3 regions of the Stenotrophomonas sp. Steno-Z1 genome follow, and region 1 is predicted to be linked to each of the others. Evidence: predicted binding sites of a transcription regulator. Region 1 holds the regulator's gene; each other region holds the start of a gene.
What was found. Region 1 encodes FliA, which starts transcription of late flagellar genes. Its sites were predicted from a motif close to TAAAGTTTNNCNNNCNNNGGCCGATAA; they were not measured.

Region 1 (6,919 bases):
GGATCAGCTCATGGCGGTCGCTGCTCGGCGGCAGGATCACCCAGCGCACGATCTTGAAGGCGTGCTTGAACACCGCCGGCGAGGTGTGCAGCAGGATCGAGGCGATGGTGCCCACGATCACGATCACGAATGCCGCCGGCGACCACAGCGACGCCAGGCCGGCCCCCTTGAGGATGCTGCCGCCGACCAGCGAGGCCAGGGCGAGGAAAAGTCCAATGAGGCTGAGTCTGTCCATGGGTCCGTTATCGGCTTGTGTGAATGGGACTTGAGACACCGACGGCGGCAGGTGTTGCAGCGGTCACACTTTTGCAGGGGGCAGGGCGGTCAATCGTGCGGGGTGCGCAGCCCGTCCACGTCCAGGATCAGCGACATCCGTCCGTCGCCGATCAGGGTCGCGCCGGCATAGCCGCGCAGCCCGCGCAGGGCCTTGGGCAGTGGCTTGATCACCACTTCCTCGCGGCCGCGGACCTGGTCCACCACCAGCCCGAAGCGCGCTTCGCCGGCCTGCAGCACCACGATGGTGAGCAGCGGCGAGGCGGCCGGCTCCACCGCCAGCCAATGGCGCAGGTCCACCAGCGGCAGGGTGTGCGACTTGCGGTCCAGCACGGCGCGGCCGTCGAACCAGCCCAGCGAGGTATTGGGCGCGTGCAGCACTTCCATCACGCGCGCCAGTGGCAGGGCGTAGACGTCCTCGCCGGCCTGCACCAGCAGGGTGGGCAGGATGGCCAGGGTGAGCGGGACGCGGATCATGAAGCGGCTGCCGCGGCCCAGTTCGGATTGGATCTGGATCTGGCCGCTGAGTTCGCGGATGCGCGACTGCACCACGTCCATGCCGACGCCACGGCCGGAAATATCGGTCACTTCCTGCTTGGTCGAGAAGCCGGGCAGGAACACCAGGTGCAGGCATTCCTCGCTGCTCAGGCGGGCAGCGGCTTCGGGATCGATCAGGCCCTTCTCGCGCGCCTTCTGGCGCAGCCGTTCCGGATCGATGCCGGCGCCGTCATCCTGCACTTCGATGCTGACGTAGTCGCCTTCCTGCTGCGCCGACAGGCGCACGTGGCCGCTGCGCAGCTTGCCCTGGGCTTCGCGCAGCTCCGGGGTCTCGATGCCATGGTCGATGGCGTTGCGGACCAGGTGCACCAGCGGGTCGGCGAGCGCTTCGACCAGGTTGCGGTCCAGTTCGGTTTCCGCGCCGACCAGCTCCAGCTCGACTTCCTTCTTCAGGTTGCGGGCGACGTCGCGGGCGACCTTCGGGAAGCGCGAGAACACCTTGCCCACCGGTTGCATGCGGGTGCGCATCACCGCCGACTGCAGGCGCGCGGTGGCGATGTCCAGGGTGGACACGGCGCGGTCGAGTTCTTCGTCGTGCAGGCGCGCGCGCAGGGTCTTGAGGCGGTTGCGCGAGAGCACCAGTTCGCCGATCAGGTTGACGATGGCGTCCAGGCGCTTGGTGTCCACGCGCACGGTGTGCTCGGCTTCGGCCACCGGCTTGTTGGCCGCCGGCTTGGCCGGCAGGGCCGGGGCGGCGGCGGGTGCGCGCGGGGTCGGTGCGGCGGCCACGGCCTTGGCGCCCGGGGCGGCGCCGCCGTGCAGCTGGTCCAGCAGGGCCTCGAATTCGTCTTCGCCGATCAGGCCGTCATTGGCCTTGTTCGCCGGCGCCACGGCGGTGGGCGCGGCGCCACCGTGCAACGTGTCGAGCAAAGCCTCGAACTCGTCGTCGGTGATCAACTCGCCGCTGGTCGGTGCCGCCGCAGCGGCGGCCACCGGCGCCGGCGTGGCCGGCCCGTTGACGTCGAACTGCGCGATCAGCTCCGGCGGGGCATAGCCGGGCTCGGTGCCGGCCGAGACCGAATCGAGCATCGACTGCAGGTAGTCCAGCGATTGCTGGGCCGCATCGAAGTGATGGGCCTGCAGCACCGCCTTGCCCGACCGCGCCATGCCCAGGGTTTCCTCGGCGGCGTGGCACAGTTCGACCATCGCCTGGATGCCGAGGAACCCGGCACCGCCCTTGAGGGTGTGGAAGCCGCGGAACACCGCGTTGAGCTGGTCGCTGTCCTGGGGCGACTGCTCCAGCGACACCAGCTGTTCGCCGAGGCGATCCAGGATTTCCTGGGCCTCGAGGATGAAATCGGCGGCAATATCGTCTGGAACAGCGCTCATGGTGTTACAGCCCCAAATCGGAAAGCAGGTCGTCAGCGTCGACCTGTGACACCTGGTGGCGATCCAGACCGTTCACGGCCGGGCCGGCCAGGCCGTTGTCGCGCTTGTGCGCGCTGTCGTCCTGCGGCGGCAGGCCGAGCGCGCCGAAGCCCTCGTGCACGCGGCGCACGATGCCCACCACGCGGCGGATGATCTGCCCGGTCAGGTCCTGGTAGCTCTGGGTGAGCGCGATCTCGGTGAGGTTGTGGCGGATCCGGTCCAGCTGCTGGTCCTGGTCGGCCGTCAAGCCATTGGCGCGCAGCTGCTCGGTGAGCGTGCGGCATTCCTCGGCCAGGTCCAGGGTGCGGTGGGTGGCCTGCTCGGTCATCGCCACCACGTGGTCCAGGCGTGCGCAGGCATCGTCCAGTTCGCCGGCCTCGCTGGGCAGGCTGGGCAGTTCGCCCAACGCCTGGCCCAACTCGCGGGCGAGCCGGTTCAGCCCGGCCATCATCGGCTGGGTACGCAACGCGGCCAGCGCGTCGATTTCCCGCCGCCAGCCGGCTTCGTCGCCGCTTTCCAGCGCGGCCAGGGCATCCTGCAGGCGCTGCACCAGCGCCGATTTGTCGCGGAGGGTTTCCATCAGGCGCTCGCCGCCAGGCGTTCGAAGATCTTGCCGAGCTTTTCTTCCAGGGTCTGGGCGGTGAACGGCTTGATGATGTAGCCGTTGACGCCGGACTGGGCCGCTTCGATGATCTGCTCGCGCTTGGCTTCGGCGGTCACCATCAGCACCGGCAACGTCTTCAGCTTGGCGTCGGCGCGGATCGCCTTGAGCAGGTCGATCCCGGTCATCACCGGCATGTTCCAGTCGGTGACCACGAAATCGAACGACTGGCTCTGCAACAGAGACAGCGCGGCATGCCCGTCCTCGGCTTCGGCCGTATTGGTGAAGCCCAGATCGCCCAGCAGGTTCTTGACGATACGACGCATGGTCGAGAAATCGTCGACGATCAGGATACGCATGTTCTTGTTCAAAGCACTTTCCTCGGTATCAATGGTTCTCGAGGCCGGCGTCGGCCGCCTCGAAGATCTTCAGTCGGCCACGCAGGCGCAGGACCGCCTGGCCGTGGATCTGGCAGACGCGCGACTCGCTGACACCGAGTACCGCGCCGATCTCCTTCAGATTCAGTTCCTGCTCGTAGTACAGCGACAGCACCAGCTGCTCGCGCTCGGGGAGCAGCCCGATCGCATTGCCCAGCTCGCGGCCGAATTCGCCGCGCTCAAGCACCTGCTGCGGGGTCGGACCACCCTGGGCGACGGTATCCAGCTCGCCCTGGTCTTCGATCCGCGACTCCAGGCTCAGCACCTGGCCGCGCGCGGCGTCTTCCATCAGCCGCAGGTAGTCCGGCAGGGGCATGTCCATCGCCGCGGCCACTTCGGTGGCGCTGGCGGCACGGCCGGTGCTCTGCTCCAGGCGGCGGATGGTGGAGGCGGCGTCGCGGGCGCGGCGGTGCACCGAACGCGGCACCCAGTCGCCGCGGCGGATCTCGTCGATCATCGAGCCGCGGATGCGGATCGAGGCATAGGTTTCGAACGAGGCGCCCTGGTCGGCGTCGTAGCTGCGCGAGGCCTCGATCAGGCCCATCATGCCGGCCTGGATCAGGTCATCCACTTCCACGCTCGCCGGCAACCGGGCGGCCAGGTGGTGGGCGATCCGCCGGACCAGGTCGGAGTGCTGTGCGATGCACTCGTTGGCGGCCGTGCGTTGCACCTCTTTGTATTGTGCGGCGCCTTTCATGCGGTCACCCCGCGTTGCTTGAGGATGCGTTCCAGGAAGAATTCGACCCCGCCTCGCGGCTCGGTCGGTGCCTGCCAGCGGGCGGTGCGGCGGGCGATCTCGGTGATCGCCTGCGCGGCCGGGCTGGACGGGTAGGCCTTGACCACCGGCTGCTGGCGCTGCACCGACAGGCGCAGCCAGTCGTCCTGCGGCACGCAGCCCAGGTAGTTGAGCGAGACATCAGCGAGGAACTTCTCGCAGACCCGGGTCAGCTTTTCGTAGAGCACGCGGCCTTCGTTGGGGTCGCGGACCATGTTGGCCACCACCTGGATACGGTCCACGCCGCGCTCGCGCGAGAGCACCTTGATCAGCGCGTAGGCGTCGGTGATCGAGGCCGGCTCGTCGCAGACCACTACCACGGTGTCCTGCGCGGCCTGGCAGAAGGTCAGCACGCCGTCGGTGATGCCGGCGGCGGTGTCCACCACCATGAAGTCCAGCTCACGCTCCAGTTCGGAGAACACGTTGACCAGGCCCACGTGCTCGGCCGGCTGCAGCTCGGCCATGTGGCGGCGGCCGGACGCGGCCGGCACCACCAGCACGCCGCCCGGGCCTTCGAGGATCACTTCTTCCAGGGTGCAGCGCCCGGCTACCAGGTCGGCCAGGGTCACCTTGGGCTGCAGGCCCAGGATCACGTCGATGTTGGCCAGCCCGAGATCGGCGTCCAGCAGCAGCGTGCGCTTGCCCATGTCGGCGAGCGCCACGGCCAGGTTGGCCGACACGTTGGTCTTGCCCACGCCGCCCTTGCCGCCGGTGACGGCGATGGTGCGCACAGGGCCCAGCGGCTGGCTGCGGGTGGCCGACAGCGGGAAGGTCTTGGTCAGCTTGGCATACTCACGCGACGGCATGGTTCAACTCCGGGTTGCAGGGCATATCGGCCGCGCGGCGCAAATCTTCAAGGCGAAGTACAAGATTGGCCGCACTGGCCCGGTGCAGGTCTTCGGGAACGTCCTGGCCATCGGTGACCCAGGTGATCGGCAGGCGGTGGTCCACGGCCACCGACAGGGCGGTACCGAAGCGGCCGGTTTCGTCCAGCTTGCTCAGCACCACGCCCTGCGGGTTGGCGGCGCTGAAGCGGCGGACCACTTCGTCCATGTCGCCAAAGCTGGTGTTGGCCGGCAGCACCAGCAGGGTGCGGATCTGCTGGGCGGCGCGCAGCCAGTGCAGCTGGGCAGCCAGGGCGCGGTCGCGCGGGCCCAGCCCGGCGGTGTCGATCAGCACCAGCTTGTAGTCCTGCAGGCGCTCCAGCAGCTGGTTGAGGTCGCTGCCGCTGTTGGCCTCGTGCACCGCGATGCCGAGCTGGCGGCCAAAGCCGTAGAGCTGCTCGCGGGCGCCGATGCGGCCGGTGTCGGTGGTGACCAGGGCCACGTCGCGGGCGGCGTGCTTCTCGGCGAAGCGCGAGGCCAGCTTGGCGATGGTGGTGGTCTTGCCGGCGCCGGTCGGGCCGACCAGGGCGATGATGCCGCCCGATTCCAGCGGGTCGACCGGGGCGATCGGCAGCTTCTTGGACAGCAGGCCGAGCATCAGCCCGCGGCCGCGGTGAGCTTCGGTGTCCAGCGGGATCTGCATGGCCACGTCGCGGCTGATGCCGGCGTCGAAGCCGTATTCGTCCATCAGGTCCAGGGCGGCGGCACGCACCGGCGAGCCGCGCAGGCGTTCGTCGGTGAAGCGGTGCATCTCGCGTTCGATCACCTGGCGCATGCCGGCCACTTCATGGCGCAGCTGGCGCAGTTCTTCGTCATCGCGCGGCACCACCACCAGCTCGGCGGCGGGCAGCGGCTGGGCCTGGACCTGGGCCGGTTCGGCGGGGGCCGGCAGGGCCACCGGCGCGGTTGCGACCGGCGCGCTGCCAACCTGTTCCTGGACCATGGCCGGCGCGTCCAGGCGCGGCTCGAATGCCATCGGGGCCGGCACGGCGGCCTGCACCGGTGCCGGTGCGGCGACCATGGCCGGGGCCGGGGCCGGGATCGCCGGCACGGTGACGCTCACCGGCAGCGGCGGCATCGCCACCTGTGCCGCAGGCACGTGCATCTGGAAGTGCGGTTCGTCGTCCAGCGGCGGGTCGATGATGAAGCGCGCGCGGTTGATCGGTGCCGGTGCCGGTGCGGCGACCGGTGCAGCCTCGACGATCGCGGCCAGCGTCTCCACCGGCGCCGGGGAGGCGGCCGCGGCCTGTTCGACGTTGAACGGGGCGAAGATCTGCTCCGGCAGTGCGGCAGCGCGCAGCGACGGGGCGACGGCCTGCGCCAGGGTGGCGGCAAAGCCGGTGCTGCCGCGCGGCGGCACGATTTCGTTGGCCGAATCCAGGGTGCGACCGGTCGCGCCGACCGCGGCGCGGGCCAGCGCGGCCACGGCGGAGGTGGTGGCGGCCACCGGCTCGGCGGCGGCGACGGGCTTGCGGCGGGTCACCGCGGCGATCACCGCATCGGCGGCATTGCGCGGTCGCGGTGCCGGCGCCGGCGCCACATCCTTGCGGGCCGCTTCCAGGGCACGCTGCACGGCGCCTTCGTCATAGTTCGCCGCGGCCACGATCTCCACGCCTTCCTCGATCCGCCGGTTGGACAGGATCACCGCATCAGGACCGTGTTCCTTGCGTACCAGGTTCATGGCCGAGCGCATATCGGAGGCGACGAAGCGTTTGATTTTCATGCTGTGGTACCGGGACTGGGGCGGCGGGGTGGTGGAAGGGAAGCGCTGGTTGTCGGTGGTCTGCACGGTCCGGGTTTCCCTTTATGTCCTGCTGCGTTGATATCGAATGGGGGTGTGTCTGTTTTCTGGCGCATCACCGTCGGGGTTCCGGCGTCAGCTGATCGTGCCGACCAGCTTCAACCGTTTGTCCTCGGGTACCTCGCTGTAGGCCAGCACCGACAGCGAGGGGACGCTGTGGCGCACCAGCCGTGCCAGCGCGGCACGCACCGGGCCTGGTACCAGCACGACCGCCGGCTCGTT
Region 2 (6,919 bases), on a different contig from region 1:
CGCGCGAGGCGTAGCCGGTGCCCTTGATCGGGAAGGCCTCGGTATTGGCGAGGGCTTCCTTGAAGCCAGGGGTATCGGTGTTGGCCAGGTTGTGCGAGAGCGTGCCCTGTGCCTGCAGCGAGGCACGTGCACCGGTCATCGCTACGTAGAGCGCCTTGTCCATCGTCTTGGTCCCGTGATGCGGTCAGTGGCTCATCAACGGATGTTGATGATGGTCTGGGTGATCTGGTCCATGGTGGAGACCATCTGCGAGTTGGCCTGGAAGTTGCGCTGGGCGGTGATCATGTTGACCAGCTGCTCGGTCAGGTCGACCGTGGAGGCTTCCAGCGACCCGGCCTGGACCTTGCCCAGGTTGGAGCTGTCCGGTGCGCCGGTACGCGGGGTGCCCGAGCTGAAGGTTTCCACCCACAGGTTGTTGCCCTTGGCTTCCAGGCCCTGCGCGTTGTTGAAGGTGGTCAGCGCCACCTGGCCCAGCGGCTTGTCGTCGCCATTGGAGTAGCGCGCGTAGACCACGCCTTCTTCGGACACGGTGACTTCGTTGAGCTTGCCGGCGGCGTAGCCGTCCTGCTGGGTGTTGCGCAGGGCGAACTTCTCGCCGTACTGGGTGGACCCGCTGATGTCCAGGGTCAGCGCCAGCTGGCCAGCGCCGGTGCTGGGGGTGAACGGGGCCAGGGTGATCTGGCCGTTGGTCGGGGCGGTCAACGCGCCGGCGTTGTTGAAGGTCAGCGTGCTGACGCCGCCGGCGGCCTGGCCGTCGACATAGTTGTAGACCTGCCATTCGTTCGGGTTGGCGGTCTTGACGAAGTACGAGGTCTGGGTGTGGCTGACGCCCAGCGAGTCGTAGACGGTGATGCCGCCGGTGGACTGGCTGTAGCTGTTGGAATCGGTCGGGTCGAACACGTTCACCGTCGGCACCTTGGCGTCGGCCGGCAGGGTGAAGCTCACGTTGACCTTGCTGGTCTGCTTGGGCGGGCTGTCGGTGGTGAGCAGCTGCAGGTCGACCAGGCGGCCGGCGTCGAAGCTGGTGCCATCGGCGTTCGGCGCGAACACCTGCAGGCGCGCGCCCTGCGGGTTGGTCACGTAGCCGGCCTGGTCGGTCTGGAAGTTGCCGGCGCGCGAATAGACGCGGGCACCGTTCATGGTCATGGTGAAGAAGCCCTCACCGGAAATGGCCATGTCCAGGCTGCGCCCGGTCTGTTCGTTGTTGCCCTGCGAGAACTGCTGGGCCACGTTGGTCAGGCGCACGCCCGAGCCGACCGCGTTCTTGGACAGGCCGTAGCTGGTGGCCGAGAACAGGTCGGCGAACTCGGCGCGCGATTCCTTGAAGCCGGTCGTGTTGACGTTGGCGATGTTGTTCGCGGTGACGTTCAGGTCGGCATTGGCGGCGTTGATGCCGGACAGCGAGATGTTGAAGCCCATGGGATTGCTCCTGGTGTGCGGGGTAGGGCGGCTCAGCTGATGCGGAGCACGTAGTCGATGGGGGCCGTACCGAGGCCCTTGAGGTTGAGGTACAGCCCGTCCGAACCGACCGTGACGCTTTCCACGGGCGCTTCAACGTAGGTGTTGACCTTGCTCTGGGCACCGGCGCTGTCGGTGAAGGTGGCGGCGATGGTGTAGCTGCCCGGCGCCATGCGGTTGCCGTTGGCATCCTTGCCATCCCAGTCGAAGGTCACTTCGCCGGCGGCCTTGGCTTCCACGCTGATGGTGTTGACCTTGACGCCGTTGGCGTCGGTGATCTCCACGTTGACGTAGCCGGCCCCGGAGGCAGCGACCATGCCGCTGGTCGTGCCTTCGGCCTCCAGCTGCCACTTGGTCGAGGGCACCAGCACGTCGTGACCGACCAGCGCGGCACCGCGCAGGATCTGGTCGCTGGACATCTGGTCCTGGAAGCCCTGCACCGTGGTGTTGAGGTCGGTGATGCCCTGCACCTGGGACAGCTGCGCCATCTGCGCCACCATCTGGGTGTTGTCCATGGGCTTGAGCGGGTCCTGGTGCTGCAGCTGCTCGGTCATCAGGCGCAGGAAATCGGCCTGGTCCAGGGTGCTCTTCTTCTTGCTGGTGTCGCTGTTGGGCGCATTGAGGCCGAGCGCGGTGTACACATCGCTGTTCTGGCCAACGCCGGAAGTGGTGCTCATGACGGTATGTCCTGTGGGGGCGAGGGTCAGCGACCCATGGTCAGGGTGGCCAGCGCCAGTTCCTTGGCGGTGGTCAGCATTTCCACGCCGGCCTGGTAATTGCGCGAGGTGGAGATGAGGTTGACCATCTGCGCGACCGGGTCGACGTCGGGCTGGTAGATGTAGCCGTCGCCGTCGGCCAGCGGATGACCGGGCTCGTAGCGCTTGATCGGCGCTGCGTCGCTCTGGCTGATTTCCTTGACCTGGACGGTGGTGATGTTGGGATCGGTGCGGCTGGTGACCGACTGGAAGATCGGCTCCAGCGGCTTGTAGACGGCCTGCGCCGAACCGGCGACGGTGTCGGCGTTGGAGAGGTTGGAGGCGATGGTGCTCATGCGCACCGACTGGGCCTGGAGGGCGGAGCCGGCGATATCGAAAATGGGCAGGTTGCTCATGGCTTATTGGCCCGTGATGGCGGTGAGCATGGAGCGCACCTTGGATTCGACGAAGCTGAGCGAGGCGCGGTATTCCAGCGCGGCGCGGCCGTAGGCGGCCCGTTCGGCGTCGGGGTCGACGGTGTTGCCGTCGATGCTGGGCTGCACGCCTTCCTTGGTGATCTGGAAGGGGTTGAGGCCGCCGCCGATGGCGTAGTGCTGCTCGTTGGTGGTTTTCATCAGGCCATTGCTGTCCAGGCCCTGGGCATTGCGCAGGGCGGCATCGAAGTCGAGGTCCTGGGCCTTGTAGCCGGGGGTGTCGGCATTGCTCAGGTTGCTGGCGATGAGCTTCATCCGCTGCTCGCGCAACGGCATGGCCTGGGCATGGACCCCCAGATAGTCGGAAATCAGATTGGGCATGGCACGCTCCCACGGGACGATGGTGGGAGTGGTGCAAGGGCTGTGCCAGTCTGCGATTTGCCGCCACGCCTGGCGCCACCGACCCTCGCCAGGACACGCTTGCGCCATCGGACAGGAAGGCCACAGCCTGCGGAGGGGGTAGAGCCGACCGTTGGTCGGCTGAAGCTCCATGAACCCCAACGTTCAAGCACACCCACCGGCCGAGCGCCCTGAACCCCTGCCGGGACACGCCGTGAACCCGGCTCCGCGCCCCGGCCCAGCTGCTGGCGGCTGCGCGTTGGAAGCGCCGGGCCATGCCCGGCTGAACCACCGCCGCGCCCACAAAAAAGCCCAGCGGAGCGCTGGGCTTGATAAACCGACAGAGCCGAGCCATGCCCGGCTGCGCCTGGACACCGGTAGAGCCGAGCCATGCTCGGCTGCTCCTGGACACTGGTAGAGCCGAGCCATGCTCGGCTGCTCCTGGACACGGGTAGAGCCGAGCCATGCTCGGCTGCTCCTGGACACCGGTAGAGCCGAGCCATGCCCGGCTGCGCCTGGACACCGGTAGAGCCGAGCCATGCTCGGCTGCTCCTGGACACCGGTAGGGCCGAGCCATGCTCGGCTGCGCCTGGACACCGGCAAAGCCGAGCCATGCTCGGCTGCTCCTACTCAACGCTCACAAGATGACCAGGGCGCCGCCCCATCCACTCCGTCCCGCAAGCGGTATGCCAACCGCCGCTACCCACCCGGACAATCAGGCCGCCAACGCCACCTTCCGCAACCGGTCCAGCACGAAATCGGCCAACTCGTGCGGCGAATACTTGGCCACGAACGCGTTGGCGCCCACCCGCTCGACCATCGCGTTGTTGAACACGCCCGACAACGAGGTGTGCAGCAGCACGTACAGCCCCGCCAGGCCCGGGTGGCGACGGATTTCCGTCGTCAGCGTGTAACCGTCCATCGCCGGCATCTCGATGTCCGAAATCACCATCGCGTAGCGCTCGGCCGGGTTCTCGCCCGAGGCATGGATCTGCAGCAGGTGGTCCAGCGCCTGCTTGCCGTCTGACAGCAGGGTCGCCCCCACCCCCAACTGGTCCAGCACGCTGCGGATCTGCTGGCGGGCCACCCGCGAGTCGTCCACCACCAGCACCTGCAGCTGCGGCCCATCGGTGGGCAGCGCCTGCGCCAGGGACGGGTCCAGCACCGCCTCGCCGCGCACCTGCGCGATATCGGCCAGCACGCTTTCCACGTCGATCACCTGGATCAACTCGCCCTGGAACCGCGTCACCGCAGTCAGATAGCTCGATTCGGCGCCCAGTTCCGGCGGCGGGTGGATATCCTCCACCGCGATGTTGACGATGCGTTCCACCCCGCTCACCAGGAAGCCCTGGATCGACCGGTTGAACTCGGTCACCACCAGGTAGCCCGGCGCCTTGTCGGCATTCGGTTCGCGTTCGGGGTGGCCGATCGCCAGCCCAAGGTCCAGCACCGGCACCGAGCGGCCACGCACATCGGCCACGCCGGCGAACTGGCTGGGCAGCCCGGGCACCTGGAACAGGTCCGGGCGGCGCAGGACTTCCTGCACCTTGAACACATTCACGCCAAAAAGCTGGCGTCCGCCGAGCCGGAACAGCAGCAGGGCCAGACGATTGTGGCCGGCCAGGCGCGTACGCTGGTCGATGCGGTTGAGCAGGTCATGTGACATGGGAGTGGTATCGGCGCCAGCCCCGCCGACTTGAGCGCGCCGCCGCGCCGATTCCGGCACGGCCCTTGCAGGACGCTGCACATGTGCCTTGCCCGTGGAGTCGCCATGCGTTGGATCATCCTTGCCGTGTTCGCCCTGGCCACGCTGCCCGCGTCCGCCGCCGGCGGCTGGCAGCCGGTGGACAGCATCCGCGCCGCCGCGCTGTCTACCCTGCCGGCCGGGACCGAGGGCGACACCACCCTAGATTCCGCGCTGCGCCTGCCGGCCTGCGGCCAGGGCTTGCGTGCCCAGCCCACCGGCACCAGTACCGTGGAAGTCAGCTGCCCGGATGCCGGCGGCTGGCGCCTGTTCGTTCCGGTCAAGGTGCGCCGCAACCAGGCCGTACTCATCCTCAACCGGGGCATCAGCGCTGGAGAAACGCTGGCCGCCGCCGATATCACCACTGCCCAGCGTGACGTGGCCCGTATCGCCGGCGCCGCGCTGGCCGATCCGGCCGCCGCGGTCGGGCGGGTGGCCCGGCGTACACTCAGTGCCGGCAGCCTGCTCTCGGCCAACGACCTGGTCGCCCAGCGCCTCGTGCGTCGTGGCGACAACGTGGCGCTGGTGTCGCGGTTGGGGGGCGTGGAGGTGCGGGTCGCGGGCAAGGCGATGGCCGACGCCGGCGAGAACGAGCGGGTGTCGGTGGAGAATCTGTCCTCGCGGAAGATCGTCCAGGGCACCGTGGCCGCCAACGGCGACGTTTTTGTGACGCGTTGAGCACAATGCTGAACCCGCGGCGGAATGTGCCAAAAAAACCGCAGAATCCCCTAAAGATGGCGGTCTCCATGCCGTTATCCCTTGTGAACCGTACTTCCAGGACAACTCCATGAGCCAGAAAATCGACGGCAACCTGCAGGCCACCGCCCATCTGCGCAGTGTCGCGCTTGGCAGCAAGCCGGCCGCCAGCGCCGATTCCCCGACGCGTCCGGTGGAAGCCGCCGACAGCCTGCGCCTGACCGGTGAAGCCACCAGCCTGCAGGCCCTGCAGCGCGAACTGAGCAGCGCCCCGGCGATCGACGCCGGCCGCGTGCAGGCCGTGCGTGAGTCGCTGCAGAACGGCACCTACAAGATCAATCCCGATGCGATCGCCTCGCGCATGCTCGAGCTGGACCAGCAGCTGCAGGGATGAAACTGGCGATGAGCGAGCCATTGCAGCGCCTCAGCGATGCCTTGGACGTCGAACGCCAGGCATTGGTCGAGCATGACGTGCAGGCCCTGATCCGGGCCACCGGCGCCAAGCTCGAGGCGCTGCGCGCGCTCGAGACCGTGCCGCCGGTCGGGCAGGGCGAGCGCCTGCAGGAACTGGCCGAGCGCAACCGCGCCAATGGCGTGCTGCTGTCGCGCCGCCGCCGCGAGGTCAACTGGGCCCTGCGCCAGCTCGGCCGCAGCGAAGACGCCTCGTCCTACGACGCCAAGGGCCAGTCCAGCACGCTGCATACCCGCCGGCCGCTCGCCGTCGCCTGATCCGGCCCGCGCGGGCCGCGAACGCGTGCGCGGGCTTCCGTCGCGCAGGCCAACGCGTATATTGGGCGCCTGTTTCGACTGCCCGATGTGACCGTGACCGCTTCTTCCAACCTCGTCACCGCACCGCTGCCCCCGCAGCCGGTCCTGCTCGCCCTGTTCGAGCGTGTCAACGAAGGCATGCTGCTGTTCCGCGAGGATGGCAGCGTGGCCCTGGCCAATGCGGCCGTCAGCGAGATGCTCGGCCAGGCCGAGAACGCCGCCGGGCTGGGGGCGGCGCAATGGCTGCACCAGCTGCTGCCACCGGACGCGCTCGAGCACGCCCGCCTGCATGGCCACTGGAACGGCAGCCTGCCGGTCGGCGAGCGCATGGTCATCGCCCACCTGTACCAGCACGAAGAAGCCGGCCAGCGCCATTACCTGGCCCTGTTCCGCCGCATCGAAGGCCAGGAAGACTACGAACGCGAGCTGCAGCAGCGCCATGCCGAGCTGCGCCAGGCCTACCTGCGCCTCAACGGCACCCAGGAGAAGCTGCTGCAGTCCGAGAAAATGGCCTCCATCGGCCAACTTGCCGCCGGCGTGGCGCACGAGATCAACAACCCCATCGGCTACGTGCACTCCAACCTGGGCAGCCTGCAGGAATACCTCCGCAGCCTGTTCACCGTGATCGAGGCCTACGAACGCGCCCTGCGCGCCCCCGATCCGAAGGCGCTGATCCCGGAGATCGACGACATCCGCAACCGCTTCGACATCGATTTCATCAGCCG
Region 3 (6,919 bases), on a different contig from region 1:
TGCAGGCGCAACGCCGCCAGTTGCCGCGACTGGTCCAGCACCGGCTGGTCGGCATGCAGCTGCCGGCGCAGGTGCAAGCGTGCCGCGCTGGCGATGATCACCGCCACGCAGTAGGCATGCAGGGCCATCGCGCTGAGCATGACCGCCAGCGGTGGCCGCGGCCACCAGATGCTGCCGCAGTAGATCGCCAGCGCCAGCCAGAACAGCAACCGCATCACCTGCATCGCCCCGAAGGCGGACAACTGGCGCTGCGCGGCGTGCTGGCGGTGGCGGCGCCACGCCTCCAGCGCGGCGGCGTCCTCGCCATCGCCGCGGGTGGCGTGCTGCTGCCACATCTGCTTGAGCGGATCGGTGGTCTGCATCGGCATGTCCTCAGGGGGTGGGGTCGAAACGCGCGCGCAGCTGCTGGCGCAGCCGGTGCAGGCGGGTGGAGACGTTGGCGCTGCTGATGCCGAGGATGTCGGCGATCTGGCGGTGGTCGTAGTCGTCCAGGTGCAGCAGCATCAGCGCCCGGTCCAGCGGCGGCAGGGCGTGTATCGCTGCTTCCAGCTGGCGCAGGGCGTGCCGTTGTTCGGCCGGCGCGGCCCCATCGGCCGGCAACGCCTCCTCGTCCAGCGGCGCATGGTGGCGCTGGCGCAGCTGCTGGCGGCGCAGTTGCGAGATCGCCACGTTCAAGGCCACCCGGTACAGCCAGGTCGAAAAGCGTGCGCGGGCCGGGTCGAAGCCGTCGAACGCATCCCAGGCCTGCACGCTGATCTCCTGGATCAGGTCGAGCCGGTCTTCCTGGTGGGCGCAGTAGCCGCGCGCGATCTTCAGCACGATCCCGCGGTGCTGCTCGAGCAGGCGGGAGAACTGGGTGCGCGGGTCGGCGGCGGTGGTCTTCATGGGCATACCGGGATGATTCGCACCGCCGCGGCAGATATCACAGCGCGGCGACGATCATGGTGGCGCGTCCGCTGCCTGCACGCGGTTCTTGCCGACCCGCTTGGCTGCATACAGCGCCGCATCGGCACGCCGCAGCAGCGCATCGGCGCTTTCGCCCGGCAGCCACTGCGCCACGCCGGCGCTGAAATGCACCGGGACGCGCTGTTCGTCCAGCTGCAGCGGGCGCTGGGCCAGCGAGCGCTGCAGGCGCAACAGGGTGGACATGCTGTCCGCGCCGGGGGTTTCCGGCAGCAGCAGCACGAACTCGTCGCCGCCGAGGCGGGCGATCGCATCGGTGCTGCGCAGGTGCAGCTGGCACACCGCGACCAGGTGGCGCAGCACTGCGTCGCCGCCGGCATGGCCGTGCGCGGCATTGGTCTGGTGGAAGTCATCCAGGTCGATCAGGGCCAGCGCCAGCGGGTGTGCGTGGCGGCCGGCCCGGGCCAGCTCGCGTTCGACCAGTTCGTCGAACCCGCGCCGGTTCAGTGCGCCGGTCAGGGGATCGGTCCGGACCAGCCCGGAGACGTCGCGCAGTTCCTGCTCCAGCTCGGCGATGCGGGCCTCGGCCTGTTCCACGTCGCGGCGGGCATTGCCCAGGTGATCACGCGCCTGCAGTGCCTGTTCCTGCACACGGGTGGTGTCCTGCAGCACGTCCTGCAGCAGCTGGTTGAGGTCGGCGATGCTGCGCGCTTCGCGCAGCGCCAACGCGTAGCTGCTGATCCGGTCGTGGTATTCGCCGGTGCTGACCGCCATGCCGTCCAGGCGTTCGATGAAGCCGCCCATCAGGTGCTTCATCGCCGCCTTGGATTCGCTGATGCCCTGCTTGAGCAGGCCCTGCTTGTAGATCACTTCACGCAGGTTGATCCGCGCCTGCTCGACCGACTCGCGGTCCAGCGGCCCGCCGATCAGTTCGCGCACCGCATGCACCTGGCCGTGCAGCCAGCTGCTGTCGTCGAGCAGCTCGCCGATGTTGTCCAGCAGCAGGTCGAACAGGCTCAACAGCAGCTCCTGCTGTTCCTGCCAGCCATCGCTGCGCACGCCGATCTGGTGGGTCAGCTCGCGCAGGCGCAGTTCCAGCGGCTGCAGCGGCTGGCCGGGATGCCAATGGCGCAGCTCGGCGGCGATCTGCACCGGCTCGTCCTTCAGCTCGGGCATGTTCTGCAGCAGGCTGGCCACGGTCACCCCGAGGGTATGCCGCAGCAGCTCGCGCAGGCGCACGCTGTCGGGCTGGCCGTCGGGGCTGTCCTGCTCGATGGTGCGGATGTACTTGTCGATCAGCTGGCGCATGGCCCGGCCGTAGCTCACCCAGTCGGCGCTGCGCTGGGCCGACTGCAGGCGCAGGCCCATGTCGCCGAGTTCGCCGGGCAGGGTGGACATGCCATTGGCGAAGGCGGCCAGCAGCGGCTCGGGGCTGTCGATGCCGGCGAACAGGCGCTGCAGCATGGCGCTGGTGCCGCCCTTGGGGCCGGGCGCCTGCGCGCTCGCCGCATCGATTACGCGGGTATCGGCCTGGCGCCGCGACAGCAGCCGGCCCACGGCGGTGCCGGGGCTGGGAGGAGCGTCGTGCGGGTCGGTCATGCGGCAGGTCCTTGGCGGATGACCGGCGTCGGTCGCCGGGGCGGTAGGGAGGTTGGAACAGTATCGGCGCGGCGCAGGCAGGCTTGAACGCGCCCTCCCGCCACGGCCGGTATGCCACGATGGTAGGCAATCTGACGGCAGGAGCGTGCGATGAAGGTGATGCTGGTAGGCGCGACCGGCCTGGTAGGCGGGCAGGTGCTGCAGCAGCTGCTCGACGATGCCCGCTGCGACGCGGTGGTGGCCCCGACCCGACGGCCGCTGGCCGTGGCCGATCCGGTCCTGCTCAACCCGGTGGTGGACTTTGCCGCGCTGCCGGTGGACGCCGACTGGTGGGCGGTGGATGCGGTGGTCTGCGCGCTGGGCAGTACGATCAAGCAGGCCGGCAGCCGCGAGATGTTTGCCCGGATCGACCACGACTATCCCTTGCAGGTGGCCACCCTGGCCCAGGCGCACGGCGCGCAGGCGTTCGTGCTGAACTCGGCAATGGGCGCCAATGCGCAGTCGCGGATCTTCTACAACCAGGTCAAGGGCCGGCTGGAGCAGGACCTCCGCGGCCTGGGCTACCCGTCATTGACCCTGGTGCGGCCGGGCCTGATCGGCGGCGAGCGCGCCGAGCGGCGCACGGGCGAACACCTGGCCGGCGTGGTACTGGGCGCGCTCGGCCCCGTGCTGCCGCGCGCGTGGCGGATCAATCCGGCCGGAAACATCGTCGCGGCGATGCTGGAGGCGGCGTTGGAGCCGCGTCCGGGCGTGCAGGTGATCGATTCGTCGCAGTTGGCCTGATCCGCCCTCGCCGTTTTAGTTCCGCGCATTACCGGGCGACGGAGGGTCACGGGCGGTGGATGGGGATCCGACCCTGCCGTCGAAGCACCCCGCCGGGTGGTTGGATCCCATCGACCGCCGTTGCCGGTGATCGCTGCGGCCGCATCGCGAGAGCGCGGCCCATGGTCCGCAAACGACAACGGCCACCGTGCGGTGGCCGTTGTCGTCTTCCTCATTGCCTGCCGACCCGTGGTCGGCAGTTACCACATCAGCTGGCCAGCGCCAGGTCATCCATCATCGCGCGCAGGAAGCGCGCCGCTTCGCCGCCGGTGGCGGCGCGATGGTCGAAGGTGACCGACAGCGGGATGACCTTGTGCGCTTCCACGCCGCCCATCACCGGGGTCATCTGGTGGCGGGCGCGACCGGCACCGACGATGGCCACGCACGGCGGCACCACCACCGGGGTCGCGTAGCGGCCGGCGAACATGCCGAAGTTGGACAGCGAAATGGTGTAGCCGCTCAGCTCGGAAGCGGCGATCGAGCGCGATTCCACCTGTTCGCGCAGGCGGTTCACGCCTTCGCGGATGCCGCGCGCGTCGAGCATGTCGGCATTGCGCAGGGCGGGCACGAACAGGCCATCGTCGGTGTCCACCGCGATGCCGATGTCCACCTGGTTGTGCAGCGTGCGGGTGAGCGCGTCGCCGTCGAACCAGGCATTCAAGGCGGGCACTTTCTGGCAGGCCACCACGATCGAGCGCACCAGGCGCGCGGTGACGTCGTTGCCGGGCACCCAGGCGTGGATGTCGGCGTCGTCGTTCAGCGTGGTCGGTACGACCTTGCTGTGCGCGTCGGCCATGACTCGGGCCATGTTGCGGCGCACGCCCTTGAGCGGTTCCGGCTGGCCCTTGGCGACCACGCCCGGCGGCTGCGTGCGCATCGGGCGGCCGGCCGCCGACAGCGGCGTACGCGATTCGGACGGGCGGGTAGCCGCTGCCGCTGCGGCCACGGGTGCGGCAACGGCGGCCTGCGCGGGGGCGGCACCGATCTTCGCGCTGCCATCGGCGGCGGCCTGCTTGACGTCGGCCATGGTCACCGCGCCGTCGGCGCCGGTGGCACGCACGCGGCTGAGGTCCACGCCGAGCTTGCGCGCGGTGGCACGCACGGCCGGCACGGCCTTGACCCCGCCGACCGCAACCGCCTGCTCGGCGTGCACGGCGTTGGAGCTCTGCATCGCGCCGACCACGGTGCCGGCGTCATCGCGCTCGGCGGCGGGCTTGGCGATCTCGCCACCGTCATCGGAGGCGACCACCTTGTCCGGGTGCGCGGCCGCAGGTTGGCCGGTGCTCGGGGTGGGGGCCGGGGCGGCGTGGCCGTGGCTGTGGCCGGTATCCTGGCCATCGGCGCGCTGCGGCAGGTTCGGGTCCAGTTCGAACTGGGCCAGCACGCTGCCGGTCGGGATGATGTCGCCCTCGCCACCGGCCAGCTTCAGCACCTTGCCCGAGAACGGGGAAGGCACTTCAACCACGGCCTTGGCGGTCTCCATGGAGACCAGCGGCGCATCAAGCTCGATCACGTCGCCGACCTTGACGAACCATTCCACGATGGTTGCATCGGGGAGGCCTTCGCCGAGGTCGGGCAGGTGGAAATTCTTGTTCTCACTCATGTGCAGTTCTCTTCCAGCAGTTCGAGATCGCGGGCCGGCAGCCAACCCGTCGCGCCGTTCGCGCGCTCGGACCACCACCAGCCACCGTGTTCATGATGCAGTTTGACCAGTTCACCGCTGTCCACGTCCAGTTCGCGGGCGTCATAGTCGCGCAGGGCTTCTGCGCGACCATCGTCCAGCAACTGCAACCACGCCACCGGTGCCCAGCCGGCACGCCCGTCATCGGTGCGTACCCAGGCAAACGCCGGCCATTCCTCGTCACGAACACCGAGTTCGACGATCTGGCCGGTGCGGAACCGGAGCGGGTTGGGGTACTGGCTGCGGTACGGGCCTAGGAGGCGGGCCCGCACGTCAGCCTGCCGCAATGGCGCGTTTGGCCGCGCTCACGATCCGGTCCACGCTGGGCAGGTACTTCATTTCCAGGCGGAACAGCGGAATGTGGGTGTCATAGCCGGTGACGCGCTCGACCGGTGCCAACAGGTCGTACAGCGATTCCTCGGCCAGGCGCGCGGCGATTTCCGCACCGAAGCCCGCGGTCTTCGGCGCTTCCTGCACGATCACGCAGCGGCCGGTCTTGGCCACCGATTCGGCGATGGTGGCAAAGTCCAGCGGGCGCAGCGTGGCCACGTCGATCACTTCGGCGCTGATGCCTTCGCCGGCCAGCTTGTCGGCCGCTTCCAGCGCTTCCTTCACCTGCGCACCCCAGGTCACCAGGGTCACGTCGGTGCCATCGCGCAGCACGAAGCACACGTCCAGCGGCAAGGCTTCGCCGTCGTTGACGACCACTTCCTTGTACTGCCGGTAGATGCGCTTGGGCTCCATGTAGATCACCGGATCCGGCTCGCGGATCGCGGCCAGCAGCAGGCCGTAGGCACGCTGCGGGGACGACGGCAGCACCACGCGCAGGCCCGGCACGTTGGTGAAGATCGATTCGTTGGCTTCGCTGTGGTGTTCCGGGGCGCGGATGCCACCGCCCCACGGCACGCGCAGCACCATCGGGCAGTGCAGGCGGCCACGGGTGCGGTAACGCAGGCGCGCGGCGTGGCAGATGATGTGGTCCACCATCGGGTACATGAAGCCGTCGAACTGGGCTTCGGCGACCGGCTTCATGCCCTGCGCGGCCAGTCCGATGGTCAGGCCGGCGATGGTGGTTTCATCCAGCGGGGTGTCCAGGATGCGGTCGGCGCCGAAGCGCTGCTGCAGGCCGGCGGTGGCGCGGAACACGCCGCCGTTGACGCCCACGTCCTCGCCCAGCACCAGCACCGACTTGTCGTGCTCCAGCTCCCAGGCCAGGGCCTGGGTGATGGCTTCGATGAGGGTGATCGGTGTGGTGGTCATGCTCTGTTCTCCGCGCGCGACGGCGGCGCTGTCGGCGGCGTTGGTCTGCGCGCCGGAGGCGCCGTTCTTGATCTCATCCATGGCGCTGCTCCAGGGCGATCGCCTGCGCACGCTGGGCCAGCAGGTCCTGCGGCGGATCGGCGTAGAGGAAGTCGAACATCGCCTCGACCGGCTGCACCGGGGTGTTGAGGTAGAGGTTCACTTCCTCGTCCACGCGCTTGCCGCACTCGGCGGTCCACGCCGCTTCCTCTGCCTCGCTCCACACACCGGCATGGATGAGGTACTTGCGCAGGCGCAGCATCGGCTCGCGCTGCCAAGCATCCTTCACCTCGGCGTCATCGCGGTAGCGGCGCGCGTCATCGGCGGTGGTGTGGTCGGACAGGCGGTAGGTCATCAGTTCCAGCACGGTGCCACCGTCGCCGGCCAGCGCGCGCTCGCGCGCCTGCAGCATGGCGGCCATCACCGCGATCAGGTCGTTGCCGTCCACCTGCAGGCAGAACAGGCCACCGGCCAGGCCCTTCTGCGCCAGCGTTTCGGCACCGGTCTGGGCCGAACGCGGGACCGAGATGGCCCAGCCGTTGTTGACGATGCACAGGATCAGCGGGAGCTTGTAGGCACCGGCGGAGTTGAGCGCAGCGTAGAAGTCGGTCTTGG

Region 2: a site for FliA is predicted at 4,660-4,686, ahead of AC06FD_RS06620 (chemotaxis protein). Genes of this name have one in related genera too.
Region 3: a site for FliA is predicted at 2,563-2,589, ahead of AC06FD_RS13910 (GGDEF domain-containing protein). Genes of this name have one in related genera too.

What each region holds. Positions count from the first base shown of each region.
Region 1 covers NZ_JBWJPB010000007.1:24,959-31,877, reverse strand. The annotation lists gene AC06FD_RS16180 (flagellar motor protein) at 1-235, opposite strand, end outside; gene AC06FD_RS16175 (chemotaxis protein CheA) at 325-2,160, opposite strand; gene AC06FD_RS16170 (protein phosphatase CheZ) at 2,165-2,779, opposite strand; gene cheY (chemotaxis response regulator CheY) at 2,779-3,171, opposite strand; gene AC06FD_RS16160 (RNA polymerase sigma factor FliA) at 3,188-3,934, opposite strand; gene AC06FD_RS16155 (MinD/ParA family ATP-binding protein) at 3,931-4,818, opposite strand; gene flhF (flagellar biosynthesis protein FlhF) at 4,805-6,619, opposite strand; gene flhA (flagellar biosynthesis protein FlhA) at 6,773-6,919, opposite strand, start outside.
Region 2 covers NZ_JBWJPB010000001.1:1,489,277-1,496,195, reverse strand. The annotation lists gene AC06FD_RS06645 (flagellar basal body rod protein FlgF) at 1-163, opposite strand, end outside; gene flgE (flagellar hook protein FlgE) at 196-1,419, opposite strand; gene AC06FD_RS06635 (flagellar hook capping FlgD N-terminal domain-containing protein) at 1,452-2,135, opposite strand; gene flgC (flagellar basal body rod protein FlgC) at 2,162-2,569, opposite strand; gene flgB (flagellar basal body rod protein FlgB) at 2,573-2,968, opposite strand; gene AC06FD_RS06620 (chemotaxis protein) at 3,702-4,652, opposite strand; gene flgA (flagellar basal body P-ring formation chaperone FlgA) at 4,758-5,408, shown strand; gene flgM (flagellar biosynthesis anti-sigma factor FlgM) at 5,518-5,820, shown strand; gene AC06FD_RS06605 (flagellar protein FlgN) at 5,817-6,155, shown strand; gene AC06FD_RS06600 (ATP-binding protein) at 6,333-6,919, shown strand, end outside.
Region 3 covers NZ_JBWJPB010000004.1:338,146-345,064, reverse strand. The annotation lists gene AC06FD_RS13920 (hypothetical protein) at 1-362, opposite strand, end outside; gene AC06FD_RS13915 (RNA polymerase sigma factor) at 373-891, opposite strand; gene AC06FD_RS13910 (GGDEF domain-containing protein) at 940-2,502, opposite strand; gene AC06FD_RS13905 (NAD(P)H-binding protein) at 2,653-3,285, shown strand; gene AC06FD_RS13900 (dihydrolipoamide acetyltransferase family protein) at 3,533-4,927, opposite strand; gene AC06FD_RS13895 (SH3 domain-containing protein) at 4,924-5,277, opposite strand; gene AC06FD_RS13890 (alpha-ketoacid dehydrogenase subunit beta) at 5,279-6,346, opposite strand; gene pdhA (pyruvate dehydrogenase (acetyl-transferring) E1 component subunit alpha) at 6,339-6,919, opposite strand, start outside.